DNA from 2 places in the Arthrobacter sp. AG1021 genome. Region 2 is predicted to be linked to the other one. Evidence: riboswitches for the same ligand, from Rfam matches in the RefSeq annotation. Region 2 holds a riboswitch; the other holds the start of a gene.
What was found. A riboswitch is a leader RNA that binds a small molecule or an ion and turns the genes downstream of it on or off. The one in region 2 is predicted to bind S-adenosylmethionine.
Positions count from the first base shown of each region.

Region 1 (7,368 bases), on a different contig from region 2:
CCGGTTTCCTTGTCGGCCTGCACCGCGTCGTCTTCCCAGGAGCCTTCGAGCAGCTTGTAGACCACCTCGAGGTATTCGTCCGCATGGTCGTAGCGCTCATCGTGCTCCATCTGGTCTTCCTGGCCCATGTTGCGGGCGGCCGAAGGCAGGTAGCCGGTGACCACGTTCCAGCCCACGCGGCCGTTGGTCAGGTGGTCGAGGGTGGCCAGGCGGCGGGCGAAGGGATACGGGTGCTCGTAGGCGGTGCCGGCGGTGACGCCGAAGCCGAGGTTCTCGGTCACCGCGGCCATGGCGGAGACCAGCAGGAACGGGTCGTTGACCGGGGCCTGGGCGCCGGTGCGCAGCGGGGACTCGTTGGTGCCGTTGTACACGTCGTAGGTGCCCAGCACGTCGGCGATGAACAGGCCGTCGAACTTGCCCTTTTCCAGCACCTTGGCCAGGTGGGTCCAGTAGCCGATGGTCTTGTAGTCGGCGGCCTTGTCCTTCGGGTGGCGCCACAGGCCCGGGGACTGGTGGGCGACGCAGTTCATGTCGAAGGCGTTGAAGAGGATTTCCCGCTTCGCGTTGTGTGGCTGGTTCTCGCTCATGGATGTGCCCCTTGTTCGTGGTTGAGAAGTGGAAGTCTGGTGGGTGCGCGGCGCGGCGGCCGCTAGCTGGCGTGGTGCCCGGTGGGTGCGGCGAGGTCGCCGGTGACCGAGAGGCGCTGGGGTTGGACCCCGTTGATCTCGTAGTCCCCCACGATGCGCGCCTTGTAGATCGCTGGGTTGTGGGTGGCGATGGTGCGTGCGTTGCGCCAGTGCCGGTCCATGTTGCAGCTGCTGCGGGTGGACGAGGCGCCCAGTCCGTCGAAGAGCTTGCTGGTGGCGCTGATGACTAGCGGCTGCACGATGGTCTGCGCCCGGTTGGCGGCCAGCTCGCAGACCGCGAAGCGCTCCTCCGCGTTCAGCTGCGCGTCCTGCAGCGCGGCTTCGACCTCCAGCACCGCGCCGATGACCACCGAGTCCGCGGCGAAGACCTCCGCGGAGACCTCCCCCACCAGCTGCAGCACCTGCGGTTCGCGGTGCACCGGGACGCCGGTGCCGGTGGTGAAGCTGCGGGTGCGCGCCTGCACCGAGCTGCGCATGTCGTTCAGCGCCGCGCGGCCGATGCCTGCCTGCACCGCCATGAGCACCAGCTGGAAGATCGAGGCCTCGGGGTCGTTGGGATCCTCCGGCATGAAGCTGTCCACCGGCACCTGGTGGAACTCGGTGGTTCCGGTGCCGGTCAGCCCCTGGCCGAAGCCGTCCCAGTCGTCCAGGATCTTCACGCCGCTGTGCTGGGTAGAGACCACGGCGATCTGGCGTCCCGGGCGCTCCGGATGGGCCACCGCGACGGTGGTCCAGTCCGCGAAGATGGTGCCGGTGCAGTAGTACTTCTCGCCGTTGACCACCCAGCGGCCGTCGACCTGGCTGGCCTTGGTGTTCAGCGTGCCCAGCGCGTTGCCGCCGCTTTCGGTGTAGGCGTTGCCAACGATCTGCCCGGCCGCGATGCGGGCGAACCACTTAGCCTTCAGCTGCTCGTCCTGCAGGCGCAGCGCGTCCTCGACAAAGGCAATGTGCGCGCGCCAGAGCTGGCCGATATGGGAATCGGCCTCGGAAAGCTCGATGAGCAGGCGGAAGACGTCGCTGAGCCGGGCCCCGTGGCCGCCGTCGGCGACCGGCAGGCGCAGCGCCCCGAAGCGGTCGCGGTTCAGCAGGCCCACCTGCTCGAAGGGCAGGATGCGGTTGCGGTCGCGCTCCTTGGCGCCGGCGGCGATCTGGGCGAACACCGGACGGAAAATCGCTGCAAGGCGCTCGTAGTCTTCGTCGGCCCCCGGCCCCGGAGTCACCTTGAGCAGCTGGCGGGTCGGACGGTCTTCGGTGAACTCGTCAAGCTCCAGCGCATTGCCGGCGCCCGGGGTGCTCAGCGTGTTAAAGTCCACCTCAAAATCGTTTTGGGGTGCGCCAAAAGACATAAAAAGTCCTCGATTCTTTCCATCGATCCTGGCGGTAGCACCGTCCCTGTCATGGGTGGTTGCTGCGGCGTCGTGGAGCCAGATCTCTCAGCCGCTCTGGATGGGTCGTAATCATTTGTAGCCGTAACAATCGGGCGGCTCCAAGCCCCGAAGTCATATTTCGTCGCTGAAAACGCACGGGTTGCAGGGACTCGCGAGTGCCGATTGCCGCGAACCGCCGAAGATGACCCAAGGAGGAGGGGCAAAGATCGATCAAACCAACGCTCAATGAAATAAATAACGAAATATCCCACAGATTACGCGCTTACATCGAATATTTTTCATGTTACGCAGGATTTGCAATGGAATCGTTCGAATGCGTGTAATGGATGCGTAACCATCCCGAGCGGCCGAGAGATCTGGCTCTACGACGCCGCAGCAACCACCGTTGAATTCCCGGAATTCACGGCCGGTGCTACCGCCAGGACCGATGGAGATGATCATGGCTACTGCCTTTGCCCTGCCTCAGACCGAGGTTGCAACCAGCGCATCCAGCGCGCTGTCCGTGGACTTCCACAATGTCTCGCGCACCTTCACCACCAAGAAGGAGCAGCGCACCGTCCTCGCAGACGTCAACCTCCACATCGAAGCAGGACAGGTTGTGGCGATCCTCGGAGCCAGCGGCTGCGGCAAGTCGACGCTGCTTCGCTCGGTGTCCGGCTTGGACCACCCCACGGGCGGCGCAGTCTTCACCGGCACCCGGGAAGTCAACGACATCAACGAGCTGTGCGCGGTGGCCTTCCAGGAGCCACGGCTGCTGCCATGGCGTTCGGTGCGCGAGAACATCGCACTCGGACTGGCTCCGGGGACCAGCAAGCCGGCCGGCATTGAACTCATCAACCAGCTGCTGGAGCTGACCGGGTTGACCCACGCGGCCGATCTGCGGCCACGCGAAATTTCCGGCGGCATGGCACAGCGCGTATCGCTCGCCCGAGCACTGGCCCGCCGCCCCGGCGTGCTGCTGCTCGATGAACCATTCGGCGCACTGGATGCACTGACCCGCCTGAAAATGCAGGACCTGCTCCTGTCCATCCATGCGTCGTTCCCGACCACCGTCCTGGTGGTGACCCACGACGTCGACGAGGCGCTGACCCTGGCAGATCGGGTGATCGTCCTGGGGCGTGCCAATGGCCAGCAATCAGCGACGGTCATCGAGGACCTCCGGCTGTCCGCGGCGCACCCGCGCAGCCACAGCGACGCACTGTTCGTCACCAACCGCGCCCACCTGCTGGGACTGCTGGGCGTCGACACCGCAAACCACTAATACCGGCTTCGCCACCGGCATCTCGACTTTCTTCTACGGCTGCATCCACGCAGCCGCTGCACTCGCACGCACAAATCAAGGAATTTCCATGCTCGCAAACCGTGTCACCCGTCGTACCGCACTGTCCATCACCGCCCTGACCGTCGGTGCCGTGGCCCTCTCCGGCTGTGCCGGAGAGAACGCCTCGGCAGCCGGCGACGGCAAAACCCTGTCCATCGACTACGCCACCTACAACCCGCTGAGCCTGGTGCTCAAGGAAAAGGGTTGGCTGGATGCGGCAGCCAAGGAACAGGGTGTCACCGTCGAGTGGATCCAATCCGCCGGATCGAACAAGGCAAATGAAGCGCTGCGCGCCGACGCTGTGCAGGTCGGTTCCACCGCTGGCTCCGCCGCACTGCTGGCCCGCTCCAACGGCTCGCCGATCAAGACCATTTCGCTCTACTCGCAGCCTGAATGGGCGGCGCTGGTGGTCAACAAGGACTCGAAGATCACCATCCCGGCAGACCTGAAGGGCAAGTCGGTCGCCGCCACCAAGGGCACTGATCCGTACTTCTTCCTGCTGCAGACCCTTGAGGAGGCCGGTCTGAGCGAAAAGGACATCACCCTGCAGAACGTCCAGCACGCCGATGGGCGCACCGCGTTGGCCAACGGCTCGGTCGACGCATGGTCCGGTCTCGACCCGATCATGGCCGCCGCCGAACAGGACGGCGCCAAGCTGTTCCACCGCAACCTGGACTACAACACCTACGGCGCACTGAATGCCCGCGCGGACTTCATCGAGGAAAGCCCGGAGCTGGCCCAGCTGGTGGTCGACTCGTACGAGAAGGCCCGCGAATGGGCCGTTGCGAATCCGGACGAAACCGCGGACATTCTGGCCGAGGTCGCAGGACTGGAGTCCGAAGTCGCCCAGACGGTGATCAACGAACGCTCGAACCTGGACGTGGACACCGTTCCCGGCGAATCCTTCACCAAGGTGCTCGGCAACATCGCCCCTACCTTGGTTGCCAGCGGCGACGTATCCAAGCAGGAAACCGTTGACGAAGCGCTGGCCACCCTGGTGGATGATCAGTTCGCCACCAAGGCCGACGCCAAGAACATTTCCGGAGAGTAATCATCATGTCCACGCCAACTCAGATTTCCCAGGCAGCCGACGGCAGCTCTGCCGCTGCCGACCGGCACAAACCTGGCTTCGCCGCTCGGATCCTGCAGGCGCCCAAGTGGCTGTTGTCCTTGATCCTGCCGGTGGTCATTGTAGCGGTATGGCAGTACGTCACGGTCAGCGGCATCGTCGCCCCCTGGTCGCTGCCGACCCCGGGTGCGGTGCTCGCCGCGGCCGGTGAGCTGTTCCAAGACGGAGATCTGAGCAAGCATGTCGGAATCTCCACCCAGCGAGTCCTACTGGGCTTCGCGATCGGCTCGCTGCTCGGATTGCTCTTTGGCGCGCTGGTGGGCCTGTCCAAGCTCGCCGACGCCCTGCTGAGCCTGAGCATCGGGGCTCTGCGCGCGGTCCCTTCACTTGCCTGGGTACCGCTGCTGGTGCTGTGGATGAAGATGGGCGAGGATTCCAAGGTCACGCTGATCATCATCGGCGCGTTCTTCCCGGTCTTCACCACCGTCTCGCTGGCCCTGCGCCACGTCGATGCGCAGCTGGTGGAAGCCGCACGCTCCTTCGGGTTCAAGGGCCTGAACCTGCTGCGTACGGTACAGCTGCCGGCAGTGGTCCCGTCCATTTTCTCCGGACTCCGGCTTGCACTGGCCCAGGCCTGGCTGTTCCTCGTGGCAGCAGAATTGCTCGGCGCCTCGATGGGGCTCGGATTCCTCCTGACGGATTCGCAGAACAACGGCCGTCTGGACCGCTTGATCTTGACCATCATCCTGCTCGCGATCTTCGGCAAGATCACCGACGCCCTGCTGTCGGTGGCCGAACGCTGGGCCATCCGGCGCTGGACGTAAACCGGGCACCGACACAGCCCATGTCCTAGTCCGCCACCACCCGATTTCGCATTTCAACCCAAGGAAAACCGCAATGACCACCGAATTGGCATCCAGCACAGCAGCCGCGACCACGGAGAACCGCCACGAATTCTGGGACGAGGCGGCAAACCTTCTGGATTGGGAAACCCCCTGGCACACTACCAGTCAGATCATTCCGGCGGATCCCCAGGCCCAGCGCGGCCCGCAGATCTCCTGGTATCTGGGCGGCACGCTGAACGCCTCAGTGAACTGCGCGGACCGCCACGTGGCCGCCGGCAACGGGGACAAGGTGGCCCTGTACTTCGAGGGCGAGCCGGGCGACCGCATCGCGGTCACCTACAAGAACCTGCAAGAACGCGTCTCGCAGGCCGCCAACGCGCTGCTGGAGCTGGGCATCACCAAGGGCGACCGCGTGGTCATCTACCTGCCGGTGCTCATCGAAACCGTGGTGATCACCTTGGCCTGCGCCCGCATCGGCGCCATCCACTCGCTGGTCTTCGGCGGGTTCTCCGCAGAGGCCCTGAAATTCCGCGTGGAAGACACCAAGGCGAAGCTGCTGGTCACCACCGACGGGCAGTTCCGCCGCGGCACCTCGGTGCCGGTGAAGGACAACGCTGACCAAGCAGTCTCCGGGGAGAACAGCATCGAGAAGGTGCTGGTCATCCGCCGCACCGGCGATGAGATCGCGTGGACCGAAGGCCGCGACGTGTGGTGGCACGAGGTCGTCGAGACCCAGTCCACCGAGCACACCCCACAGTTCTTCGACTCCGAGACGCCGCTGTTCATCATGTACACCTCCGGAACCACCGGCCAGCCCAAGGGCCTGGTGCACACCACCGGCGGCTACCTCACCCAGGCGGCCTACAGCTACAACCTGCTGTTCGCCAACCCCGACCGGACCCAGCGCGCCGACGACGTGCACTGGTGCACTGCGGACCTGGCCTGGGTCACCGCGCACACCTACGAGATCTACGGTCCACTGGCCAACGGAGTCACCCAGGTCATCTATGAGGGCGTGCCGAATGCCCCGCACCCGGGACGCCACTTCGAGATCATCGAACGCTACCGCGTGACCAGCTACTACACCGCGCCGACCCTGGTCCGTTCGCTGATGGGCTGGTTCCCGGACGGCATCCCAGCCAGCTATGACCTGTCCTCGATCAAGATCGGCGGCACCGTAGGCGAATCGGTTAACCCCGAGGCCTGGCGCTGGCTGCGAAACAAGGTAGGCCGCGACACCGCCGACGGCATCGCCATGGTGGATACCTGGTGGCAGTCGGAGTCCGGTGCGACCATCCTCTCCCCGCTGCCCACCGACACCCACTTCAAGCCGGGTTGCGCCGCGCGCGCCCTGCCCGGGGTGAGCGTGGACATCGTGGACGCAGCGGGGAACACCGTGGGGCCGAACCAGCAGGGAAACATCGTCATCACCGAGACCGGGCCGTCCATGGCCCGCACCGTGTGGGGCAACCCGCAGCGCTACTACACCAGCTACTGGCAGCAATACGTCGAGCAGGGCTGGTTCCTCGCCGGGGACGGCGCGCGCTTCGATGAGGACGGGGACATCTACATCCTCGGCCGCACGGACGACGTGATCAACATTTCCGGGCACCGGCTGTCAACCATCGAGATCGAGTCGGCACTGGTCACCAACGCCGGCGTGGTGGAGGCCGGGGTCTGCCCAACCCAGGATGCCAAGACCGGGCATGCGGCCACCGCGTTCGTGGTCCCGCTGGACAAGTCGCTGATCGCGCTGGATCCCGATGAGGCCACCGCCGCACGCCAGGCCGAGTTCATCGCCCAGTTGCGCGGCACCGTGGCCGCTCAGATCGGCCCGATCGCCAAGCCGCGCGATGTGGTGCTGGTTCCGGACGTCCCGAAGACCCGCTCGGGGAAGATCATGCGGCGCCTGCTCACCCAGCTCTTCGAGGGCACCACGCTGGGCGACACGACAAGCCTGCAAAATGAGCCGTGCATCCCGGAAATCAACGAGATCTGCCGCGCCCGGGGCTGACCGCAGCCGCTGTCCGCACTGATTAGAAGCTGGCCGGGCCCGTGCACCATGCACGGGCCCGGCCAGCTTGTTCAGTTCCGGTTG
Region 1 covers NZ_RBLB01000010.1:254,423-261,790, forward strand. Annotated here, with positions in the region: gene DFO58_RS14750 (LLM class flavin-dependent oxidoreductase) at 1-587, opposite strand, end outside; gene DFO58_RS14755 (acyl-CoA dehydrogenase family protein) at 650-1,960, opposite strand; SAM riboswitch class I at 2,010-2,100, opposite strand; SAM riboswitch class I at 2,367-2,469, shown strand; gene DFO58_RS14760 (ABC transporter ATP-binding protein) at 2,475-3,296, shown strand; gene DFO58_RS14765 (aliphatic sulfonate ABC transporter substrate-binding protein) at 3,385-4,407, shown strand; gene DFO58_RS14770 (ABC transporter permease) at 4,413-5,249, shown strand; gene acs (acetate--CoA ligase) at 5,323-7,284, shown strand.
Region 1: another riboswitch for S-adenosylmethionine. It lies ahead of DFO58_RS14755 (acyl-CoA dehydrogenase family protein); the one in region 2 lies ahead of DFO58_RS15990 (flavin reductase family protein).

Region 2 (7,368 bases):
CCGGGGCTACCCTTCCGAGGACATGTTGCTGAAGCGCGAGTAATGTCCCTGGAATGCCACGGTGATGGTCTTGGTGGGACCTGCACGGTGCTTCGCGATGATCACGTCGGCTTCGCCCGGACGGTTCTCCTTGTCGTACACATCGTCGCGGTGCAGCAGGATGACCATGTCGGCGTCCTGCTCGATCGAGCCCGATTCGCGAAGGTCCGAGACCATGGGCCGCTTATCGGTACGCTGCTCGGAACCACGGTTCAGCTGCGACAGCGCAATCAGCGGCACGTCGAGCTCCTTGGCCAGCAGCTTGAGGTTACGCGAGAACTCGGAGACTTCCTGCTGGCGCGATTCCACACGCTTGCCCGAACTCATCAGCTGCAGGTAGTCGAGGATGATCATGCGCAACTCGTTGCGCTGCTTCAGGCGTCGGCACTTGGCGCGGATTTCCATCATGGACATGTTCGGCGAATCGTCGATGAACAGCGGGGCCTCGTTCAGCCGGCCCATGGTGGTCGCGATCTTGGTCCACTGCGCGTCCTCCACCGAGCCCTTGCGCAGGTCCTGCAGCTGGATGGATGCTTCCGCCGAGAGCAGGCGCATTGCGATCTCGTTGCGGCCCATTTCCAGGGAGAAGAACACGGTGGCCATGTTGTGCTTGATGGCCGCGGAACGGGCGAAGTCCAGCGCGAACGTCGACTTGCCCACGGCGGGACGGGCCGCGATGATGATCATCTGGCCGCCCTTCAGGCCCTGGGTCAGCTCGTCGAACTCGTAGAAGCCGGTGGGCACGCCGGTGATGCCGTCGCCGGCGTTGGCGGCGTTCTCGATCTCGTCGACGGTACCCTCGATGATTTCGGACAGCCGCACGTAGTCTTCGCTGCCGCGGTTCTCGGAAACCTTGTAGACCTCGGCCTGCGCCTCGTTGACGATGGCATCCACCTCGCCGTCGGGCGAGTAGCCCATCTGGACGATACGGGTTCCGGCGTCCACCAGGCGGCGCAGCACGGCGCGTTCGCGCACGATTTCCGCGTAGTAGCCGGCGTTCGCGGCGGTCGGCACCTGCTGGATCAGATTGTGCAGGTAGGCGGCTCCGCCGACGCGAGCGATCTCGTTGCGCTTGGTCAGCAGGTCGGCCACGGTCACGGCATCCGCGGGCTCACCGCGGCCGTACAGGTCAATGACCGCCTCGTAGATTGCTTCATGGGCGGGACGGTAGAAGTCGGTGCCGCGAAGGACTTCGACGACATCGGCAATCGCGTCCTTGGAGAGCATCATGCCGCCAAGAACCGACATCTCGGCTTCGATATCCTGCGGCGGCTTGCGCCCCGCATCCGATGCTCGCTCTTCGTAGATCGGCTCTGCACTCATTACAGACACTTCCATCCCCTATGTACCCGCCGGGAAACCACTTTTGCCATATCGGCAACTGTCCATCGTGTCAGCACCAACCGACAGCTGGGCCCGGAGGCCTTGTGGATAGTCTTTCCCAGTGCCAACACTAGGTGGGTTATTAACAGAGGTAAACCCTGATATCCACAGAATATGTGGATAACCCACCACCTCCTGTGGACTCCCCTGTTCACTACGTGGGGATAATCCTGTGGATTACCCCACTTAAATGGCAGATATTAACACTTGACTTGGGTTTTTACGTTTTCACAGCTGTGGATAGAGAATTAATTTTTTCCACTGCACACAAGCTCCGTAGACGTTATCAACAGCCTGATTCCCGGAATCAAGGCGTTTTTCACAAGTTATCAACCCCAATCAACAGGCTATCCACAAAGCTGTGGATAGTGCTGTGGATAGCGACCCCGTCATAATTGCGTGATGAGCTGCGGAAATCCACACGTCGGCGAGCCGCGGTCCACGGAAACCGGGCATCAGGGCCCGAAGCCGCGCGGTTTGGATTTAAAACCGCTGCGGCGCGAAGGATGACCCTTCGCGCCGCAGCGTCTGGTGATGTCAGTTAAACGAGTTCGGGCACTGGCAGTGAGTGAAATCGCGAATCGTGGAAGATCTGCGGGGAATGGTTGGAGAAGTCATGACCGTGGACCTCCAGGAAGATCACCCAATGGTCGCCGGCTTCCACTTCGTTGTAGATCGAGGTCTCCAGCCAGAGGGTGGATTCCTGGATGAACAGGGCGGCTTGCTCAGTCTCATGGGTATCTACGCCGGCAAAGCGGTCGCCGTGCTTTGAGGCGATCTGCCCGCAAATCCCGTCGTTGCGCTCGCTGAGCACCGAGACGCCGATACGCTCCGCGGCACGCAGCTTGGGCCAGGTGTTGGAGGTTTTCTGCACCGCGAACATGACCAGGGCTGGCTCCAGCGATACTCCGACGGTAAAGGACGACGCGACGAGGCCGGTTTTCTCCCCGTCAATGACGGCGCAGAGTGCGGCGACGCCTGATGGGTGCTGCGCGAAAACCTTGCGCAGGGTCAGCGGGTCAAGATCCTGATTCAAAGACATGGCTCGATTCCTTCGGGTCGTGCCCAACGAGCGGGAACGTCCGGCAACAGCCCGTGGAGTTCACTTCTGCGCGCTGCCAGATGTTTGCACACTCGATGTGCGGTACTTGTGCCACGCGTTCTTGCGTGGGACCGAATCCTCACCTGGAGCACCCCACTACCGTTGAGAGGGTTGCCGGCCAGCAAGCCAGGGCTTATAGCTGACGCTCTTGATTCTGGTTAAAACCATATTGCTCGTTACGCCGCACGGTCAAACATTTCACTTCTCAAATCGCAATATTCAAGAAATTGTTCGACTTCTTCGGTAATTTCCGTGTTTCGATCATCCTTTTATTCGGAAGTTTCAGTCATTTTGCACGCATCTCCAGCCAACTTGTGCGGTTTGATTTCAAAGAATGTAGCGGGCCAAGGCAATCAAGCCGCTGGCTTCGTACATCTGCCATGCCGAGGGCAAGCGTCGCCCAAGCCCCCACAGACTTGCAGAACCCGACTCCCCGGATACCCCCGGGCGGTCCACAGCGACGCTTCCGTCAGAAGTACCGCCGCGCTGGCGGCCAGCCCGCCCGTCACGAAATGACGTTTCGAACGAACTTCACCGGTTCCGCGCCGGCATTCACGTAGGAATAGGACTGCGAACTGGGGTAGGTTGCATGTTCCCCCGCGTTCAGGTCCAGGACCGTCGAGGCGAACTCAATGAGCAGCTTGCCGTGAACTACCAAGATCATTTCCGACCAGCCTTGGGGATCGGGCTGGGCGTCATATCGTTCGCCGGGCGCAAGCACCCACGTCCACAATTGCACCTCTTCGCTGGCGGGGGCCGACCCCAGCAGCATCGCCCGACTCTGCGGACTACTCCCCTTCCACGCCAGTTCATTGATTTCGGAACGGGCCGCAGTAGGCGCGGTCACCAGATCAACGAAGCGAATTCCCAGCGCTTCCGCCAATTGGTCGAGTCCCGCCAGGCTGATATTCGCCTCGCCGGCTTCGAGGTTGATGATCGTGCGTCGGCTGACCCCCGAGCGCTGCGCAAGAATTGCCTGGCTCAGTCCCGCGCGTTTTCGGAAGTCGCGGAGATTGGATCCAACGTTGCGGAGAACCGGAGAGTCACTGGAATCTTGCATGTGCACTATTCTGCACTATATGATGTGCAGAATGGTGCACATTTCTGCCATACGGGAAAATTTTTCACTCAGCAGGCAAGAAGCCGCCCTCCTTACCATCACGTCCGTCTGGGGCGGAACTTTCCTGCTGATTCACTTGGCCATGCGCCACAGCGGACCGATGTTCTTTGTCGGCGTCCGATTTGTCATCGCAGGCTTGGTCGCCGCGGCCATTTTCTCGAAGTCGCTCTGCAGGATCACCGGCAGGGAGTTATGGGCCGGAACGGCCATCGGCGTGATGATCTTCCTGGGTTATGGGCTGCAGACCCAAGGGCTTCAAACCATCAATAGCAGCACTTCGGCGTTCCTGACAGCGCTGTACGTGCCGATGGTTCCGCTGTTGCAATGGCTGGTCTTTCGCCAGCGCCCCCACACGATGGTTTTGCTCGGGGCGGGTCTCGCCTTTGTCGGACTACTGCTGCTGGCTGGACCGGGTGCCGTCAGTCTGGGCTTGGGCCCTGGAGAGATCGCAACCTTGGCGAGCACCCTGCCTATGGCCGCAGAAATCCTGTTGATTGGCTTCTACGCCGGCAAGGTCAACCTGGGCAGGGTCACCGTCATCCAGCTGCTTGTTGCCGGCGGCCTCGGATTCTCCGCCATGCCGGCAGCCGGTGAATCCGTCCCCGAGTTCTCCTGGCTCTGGGCCGCCCCTGCCATTGGCCTGGGAGCCGCAAGTTTCCTGATCCAGGCGACCATGAACTGGGCGCAGAAGTCCGTCTCCCCCGCCCGGGCCACCATTATCTATGCCGGGGAACCGGTCTGGGCCGGAATCTTCGGCCGCATGGCCGGTGACCGGATGCCTGCCTTGGCGTTGCTCGGCGCGGCGGTCATCGTGGCCGGGACGTTGCTCAGCGAGATCCGACCGAGACCGGAGGACACGACACGGGATCAGGCTCAGGCTCCGAATCAGGACGCCCTGACCGAATAAGCCCGCAGACCTTTGGCACGCAGCCCTCGGCCCGCCCGGTCGCACCATCGAACCGGGCGGGCCGAGGACCCTCCAAACGCATCCACGCGTCAGAGCCGGTGGAAGCTTTCGGCGAGCGCGTACACCGGAGTGTCCAACCCCTCGTAGCGTGCCTTGAGCTGCAGCCCCAGATACTTGGAGTAGTGCCGGGACTGGTGCAGGTTGCCGCCGTGGAACCACAGGTTCTTGACCCTGGTCGGCTTCCACATGTTGCGCAACTCCCCCTCCCACGGCCCGGGATCCTTGGTGGTGCCCGAGCCCAGGCCCCAGCATTTGCCCACTTCGTCGGCGACTTCCTGGGAGATCAGCTGCGCGGCCCAGCCGTTCATGGAGCCGTAGCCGGTCGCGTAGACCACCGCGTCGGCGGGCAGCTCGGTGCCGTCGGACAGCACCACTGAATGTTCGGTTAGGTGCGAGACCTCGCCCTTGGCCAGCGCGATGGACCCGTCGGCCACCAGCTCCGAGGCGCCGATGTTGATGTAGTAGCCTGAGCCGCGGCGCAGGTACTTCAGGAACAGCCCCGAGTCGTCGTCGCCGAAGTCCAGGTCGAACCCGGCGTCGGTCAGCGACTGGTAGAACTGCGCGTCGTCCTCCCTGATCTGAGCGAAGGCGGGTTTGTGGAATTCGGGCAGCACCTTGTACGGGATCGAGGCGAAGATCAGATCCGCGGTATCGGTATCGATCCCGTTGGCCAGCGCCTCCTCCGAGTACAGCGGCCCGAGCACGGTTTTCATCAGCGATTCGGAGCGCACGATGTGCGTGCTGGAACGCTGGACCATCACCGGCTTGGCGCCGTTGTGGACCAGGTCCGCGCAGATGTCGTGGGCGGAGTTGTTCGCGCCGATCACCACGACGTTCTTGCCGCGGTAGGACTCGCCGCCCGGGTGGGTCGAGGAGTGGTTCTGCTCCCCGGCGAAGATCTCCTGGCCCGGGTACTGCGGAAGGTTCGGGATGCCTGACATGCCGGTGGCCATGACCAGGTGCGTGGGGCGCAGGGTCAGCGGCTGACCGTCGCGGAGAACCTGAACTATCCAGCCTTCGGACTCGGGGTCCTTGCGCGCGCTGACGGCCTCGGTCAGGGACCAGTAGTCCAGTTCCATGAGCTTGGTATAGCACTCCAGCCAGTCCCCCATCTTGTCCTTCGGCGTGAACACCGGCCAGTGGTCGGGGAACTCGATGTACGGCATATGGTCGTACCAGACCGGGTCGTGCAGGGCCAGGGAGTGGTAGCGCGAACGCCACTGGTCGCCGGGCTTGGGATGCTTGTCGATGATCAGCGCGGGCACGCCCATGCGCTTGAGCCGTGCTCCCAGGCCGATGCCGCCTTGGCCGCCGCCGATGACCAGCACGTAGGGCTGCTCGGTGATGCCCAGGGACTGCTGCGCCTTCTTTCTCCGGTCAAGCCAGTTCTCCGAGACCATGGCCGCGCCGTGGTCCGCGCCCAGTGTGCGGCGCGGGCCGGAGGGTTCGGGGAAATCGCGCAGGCTCTGAGCGGTGGAAAGCATGGTCCAGCCCAGCGAGTCGCGCAGCCGGAACAGGCCCTTGCCCTGCATCGCGTTGTTCTCGAAGGTGTACCACGCCTCGATGATGCCGTCGGCTTCCGAAGCTCCGGCGACCTGCAGGTTGCGCGGCCAGGCGCCAGAGTCGATGCCCAGCAGCATGGATTGGATGCCGTCGCGCCCCTCGGCGGTGTGCAGGTTCCAGGTCAGCGCGGTCAGATCGCGCCAGTAGGACTCTTCGCCGAACAGCTGGGCCGCGGCGGTGGAATCGTCTGCTGCCAGCGCCTGCTGCAGCTGCGCCAACCATGCTTGAGCCTGGACTTCCGGGGAGTTCTCAGCCATCGTCATCACTTCATTTCTTTCTGAAACCGTTGGGATGGTGCGGCCGGGGCTGCGCCGCGTGGAATCCAGAATATGATGTAGGCCATAAAATAAAAGGGTTGCAAAAGGTTGCAACCGAGTTGAGGTGCTTCCATTTGTGGTGATCGGCATCCTCGACCATTGCGCCTCTTAAATGCCAAATTCATTCGGCCTTTTCAAGCGCGGAAAACCAGGCAGCCAATGTCAAAGCACTGTGGACACCTGAGGTGATCCACGACCTGACCCCAAAGCAGTTTGATGGCGCGCATGGAACGATGCACCCAGATCAGCTTTATGGCTCCTACGGCAACTACATCTTCGGGCAGATGACCGAAGCCCCGTATCAGGTCTTCGAATTCCACGAAGCCCAAGATCACTTGCTGCTGGTGAAAACCGGCGACGTTGTAAAGAAAGGCACCCCCCCAGGCAAGCCCGGGGCGACCGGTAATTCCAGTGGCATCCACGTGCATTTCCAGATCAACAACCCGAAAACCAGTGTGTTTGACCGGCCCGCGATCAACAACGGCAAAACCTATGACCCGATCCCGATCCTTCGACAGCAAAAGGTGAACATCCAATGAAACACCCCAAGATCCTCACCCTCACCTTGGCCGCAGGACTCGTCGCGGGAGTTGCCGGCTGCACACCGGCCAGCACCGAGACAGAACCCAGCAGCGCCCCGACCGTCGCCCCAACCATGACCAGCCCCACCACGTCAACCCCCAGCAGCAACACTGGGCAGTCGCCGGCGACCGAAGATCCGGCCAAGGTCGATCTGGCCAAGCAAGCGGCCACGATCATGACCACCTGGAACCCGACCAAGGATTTCAACCGCACCGCCGCCGAGCTGCGCGCCCGCCCGCTCATGACCCCCGAACGGGCCAAAGAAGTCATTGCCCCCGAACGGCCCGCGACCGGC
Region 2 covers NZ_RBLB01000011.1:147,893-155,260, reverse strand. Annotated here, with positions in the region: gene dnaB (replicative DNA helicase) at 7-1,362, opposite strand; gene DFO58_RS15990 (flavin reductase family protein) at 1,964-2,464, opposite strand; SAM riboswitch class IV at 2,562-2,678, opposite strand; gene DFO58_RS15985 (XRE family transcriptional regulator) at 3,030-3,584, opposite strand; gene DFO58_RS15980 (DMT family transporter) at 3,616-4,551, shown strand; gene DFO58_RS15975 (NAD(P)/FAD-dependent oxidoreductase) at 4,641-6,431, opposite strand; gene DFO58_RS15970 (M23 family metallopeptidase) at 6,677-7,030, shown strand; gene DFO58_RS15965 (hypothetical protein) at 7,027-7,368, shown strand, end outside.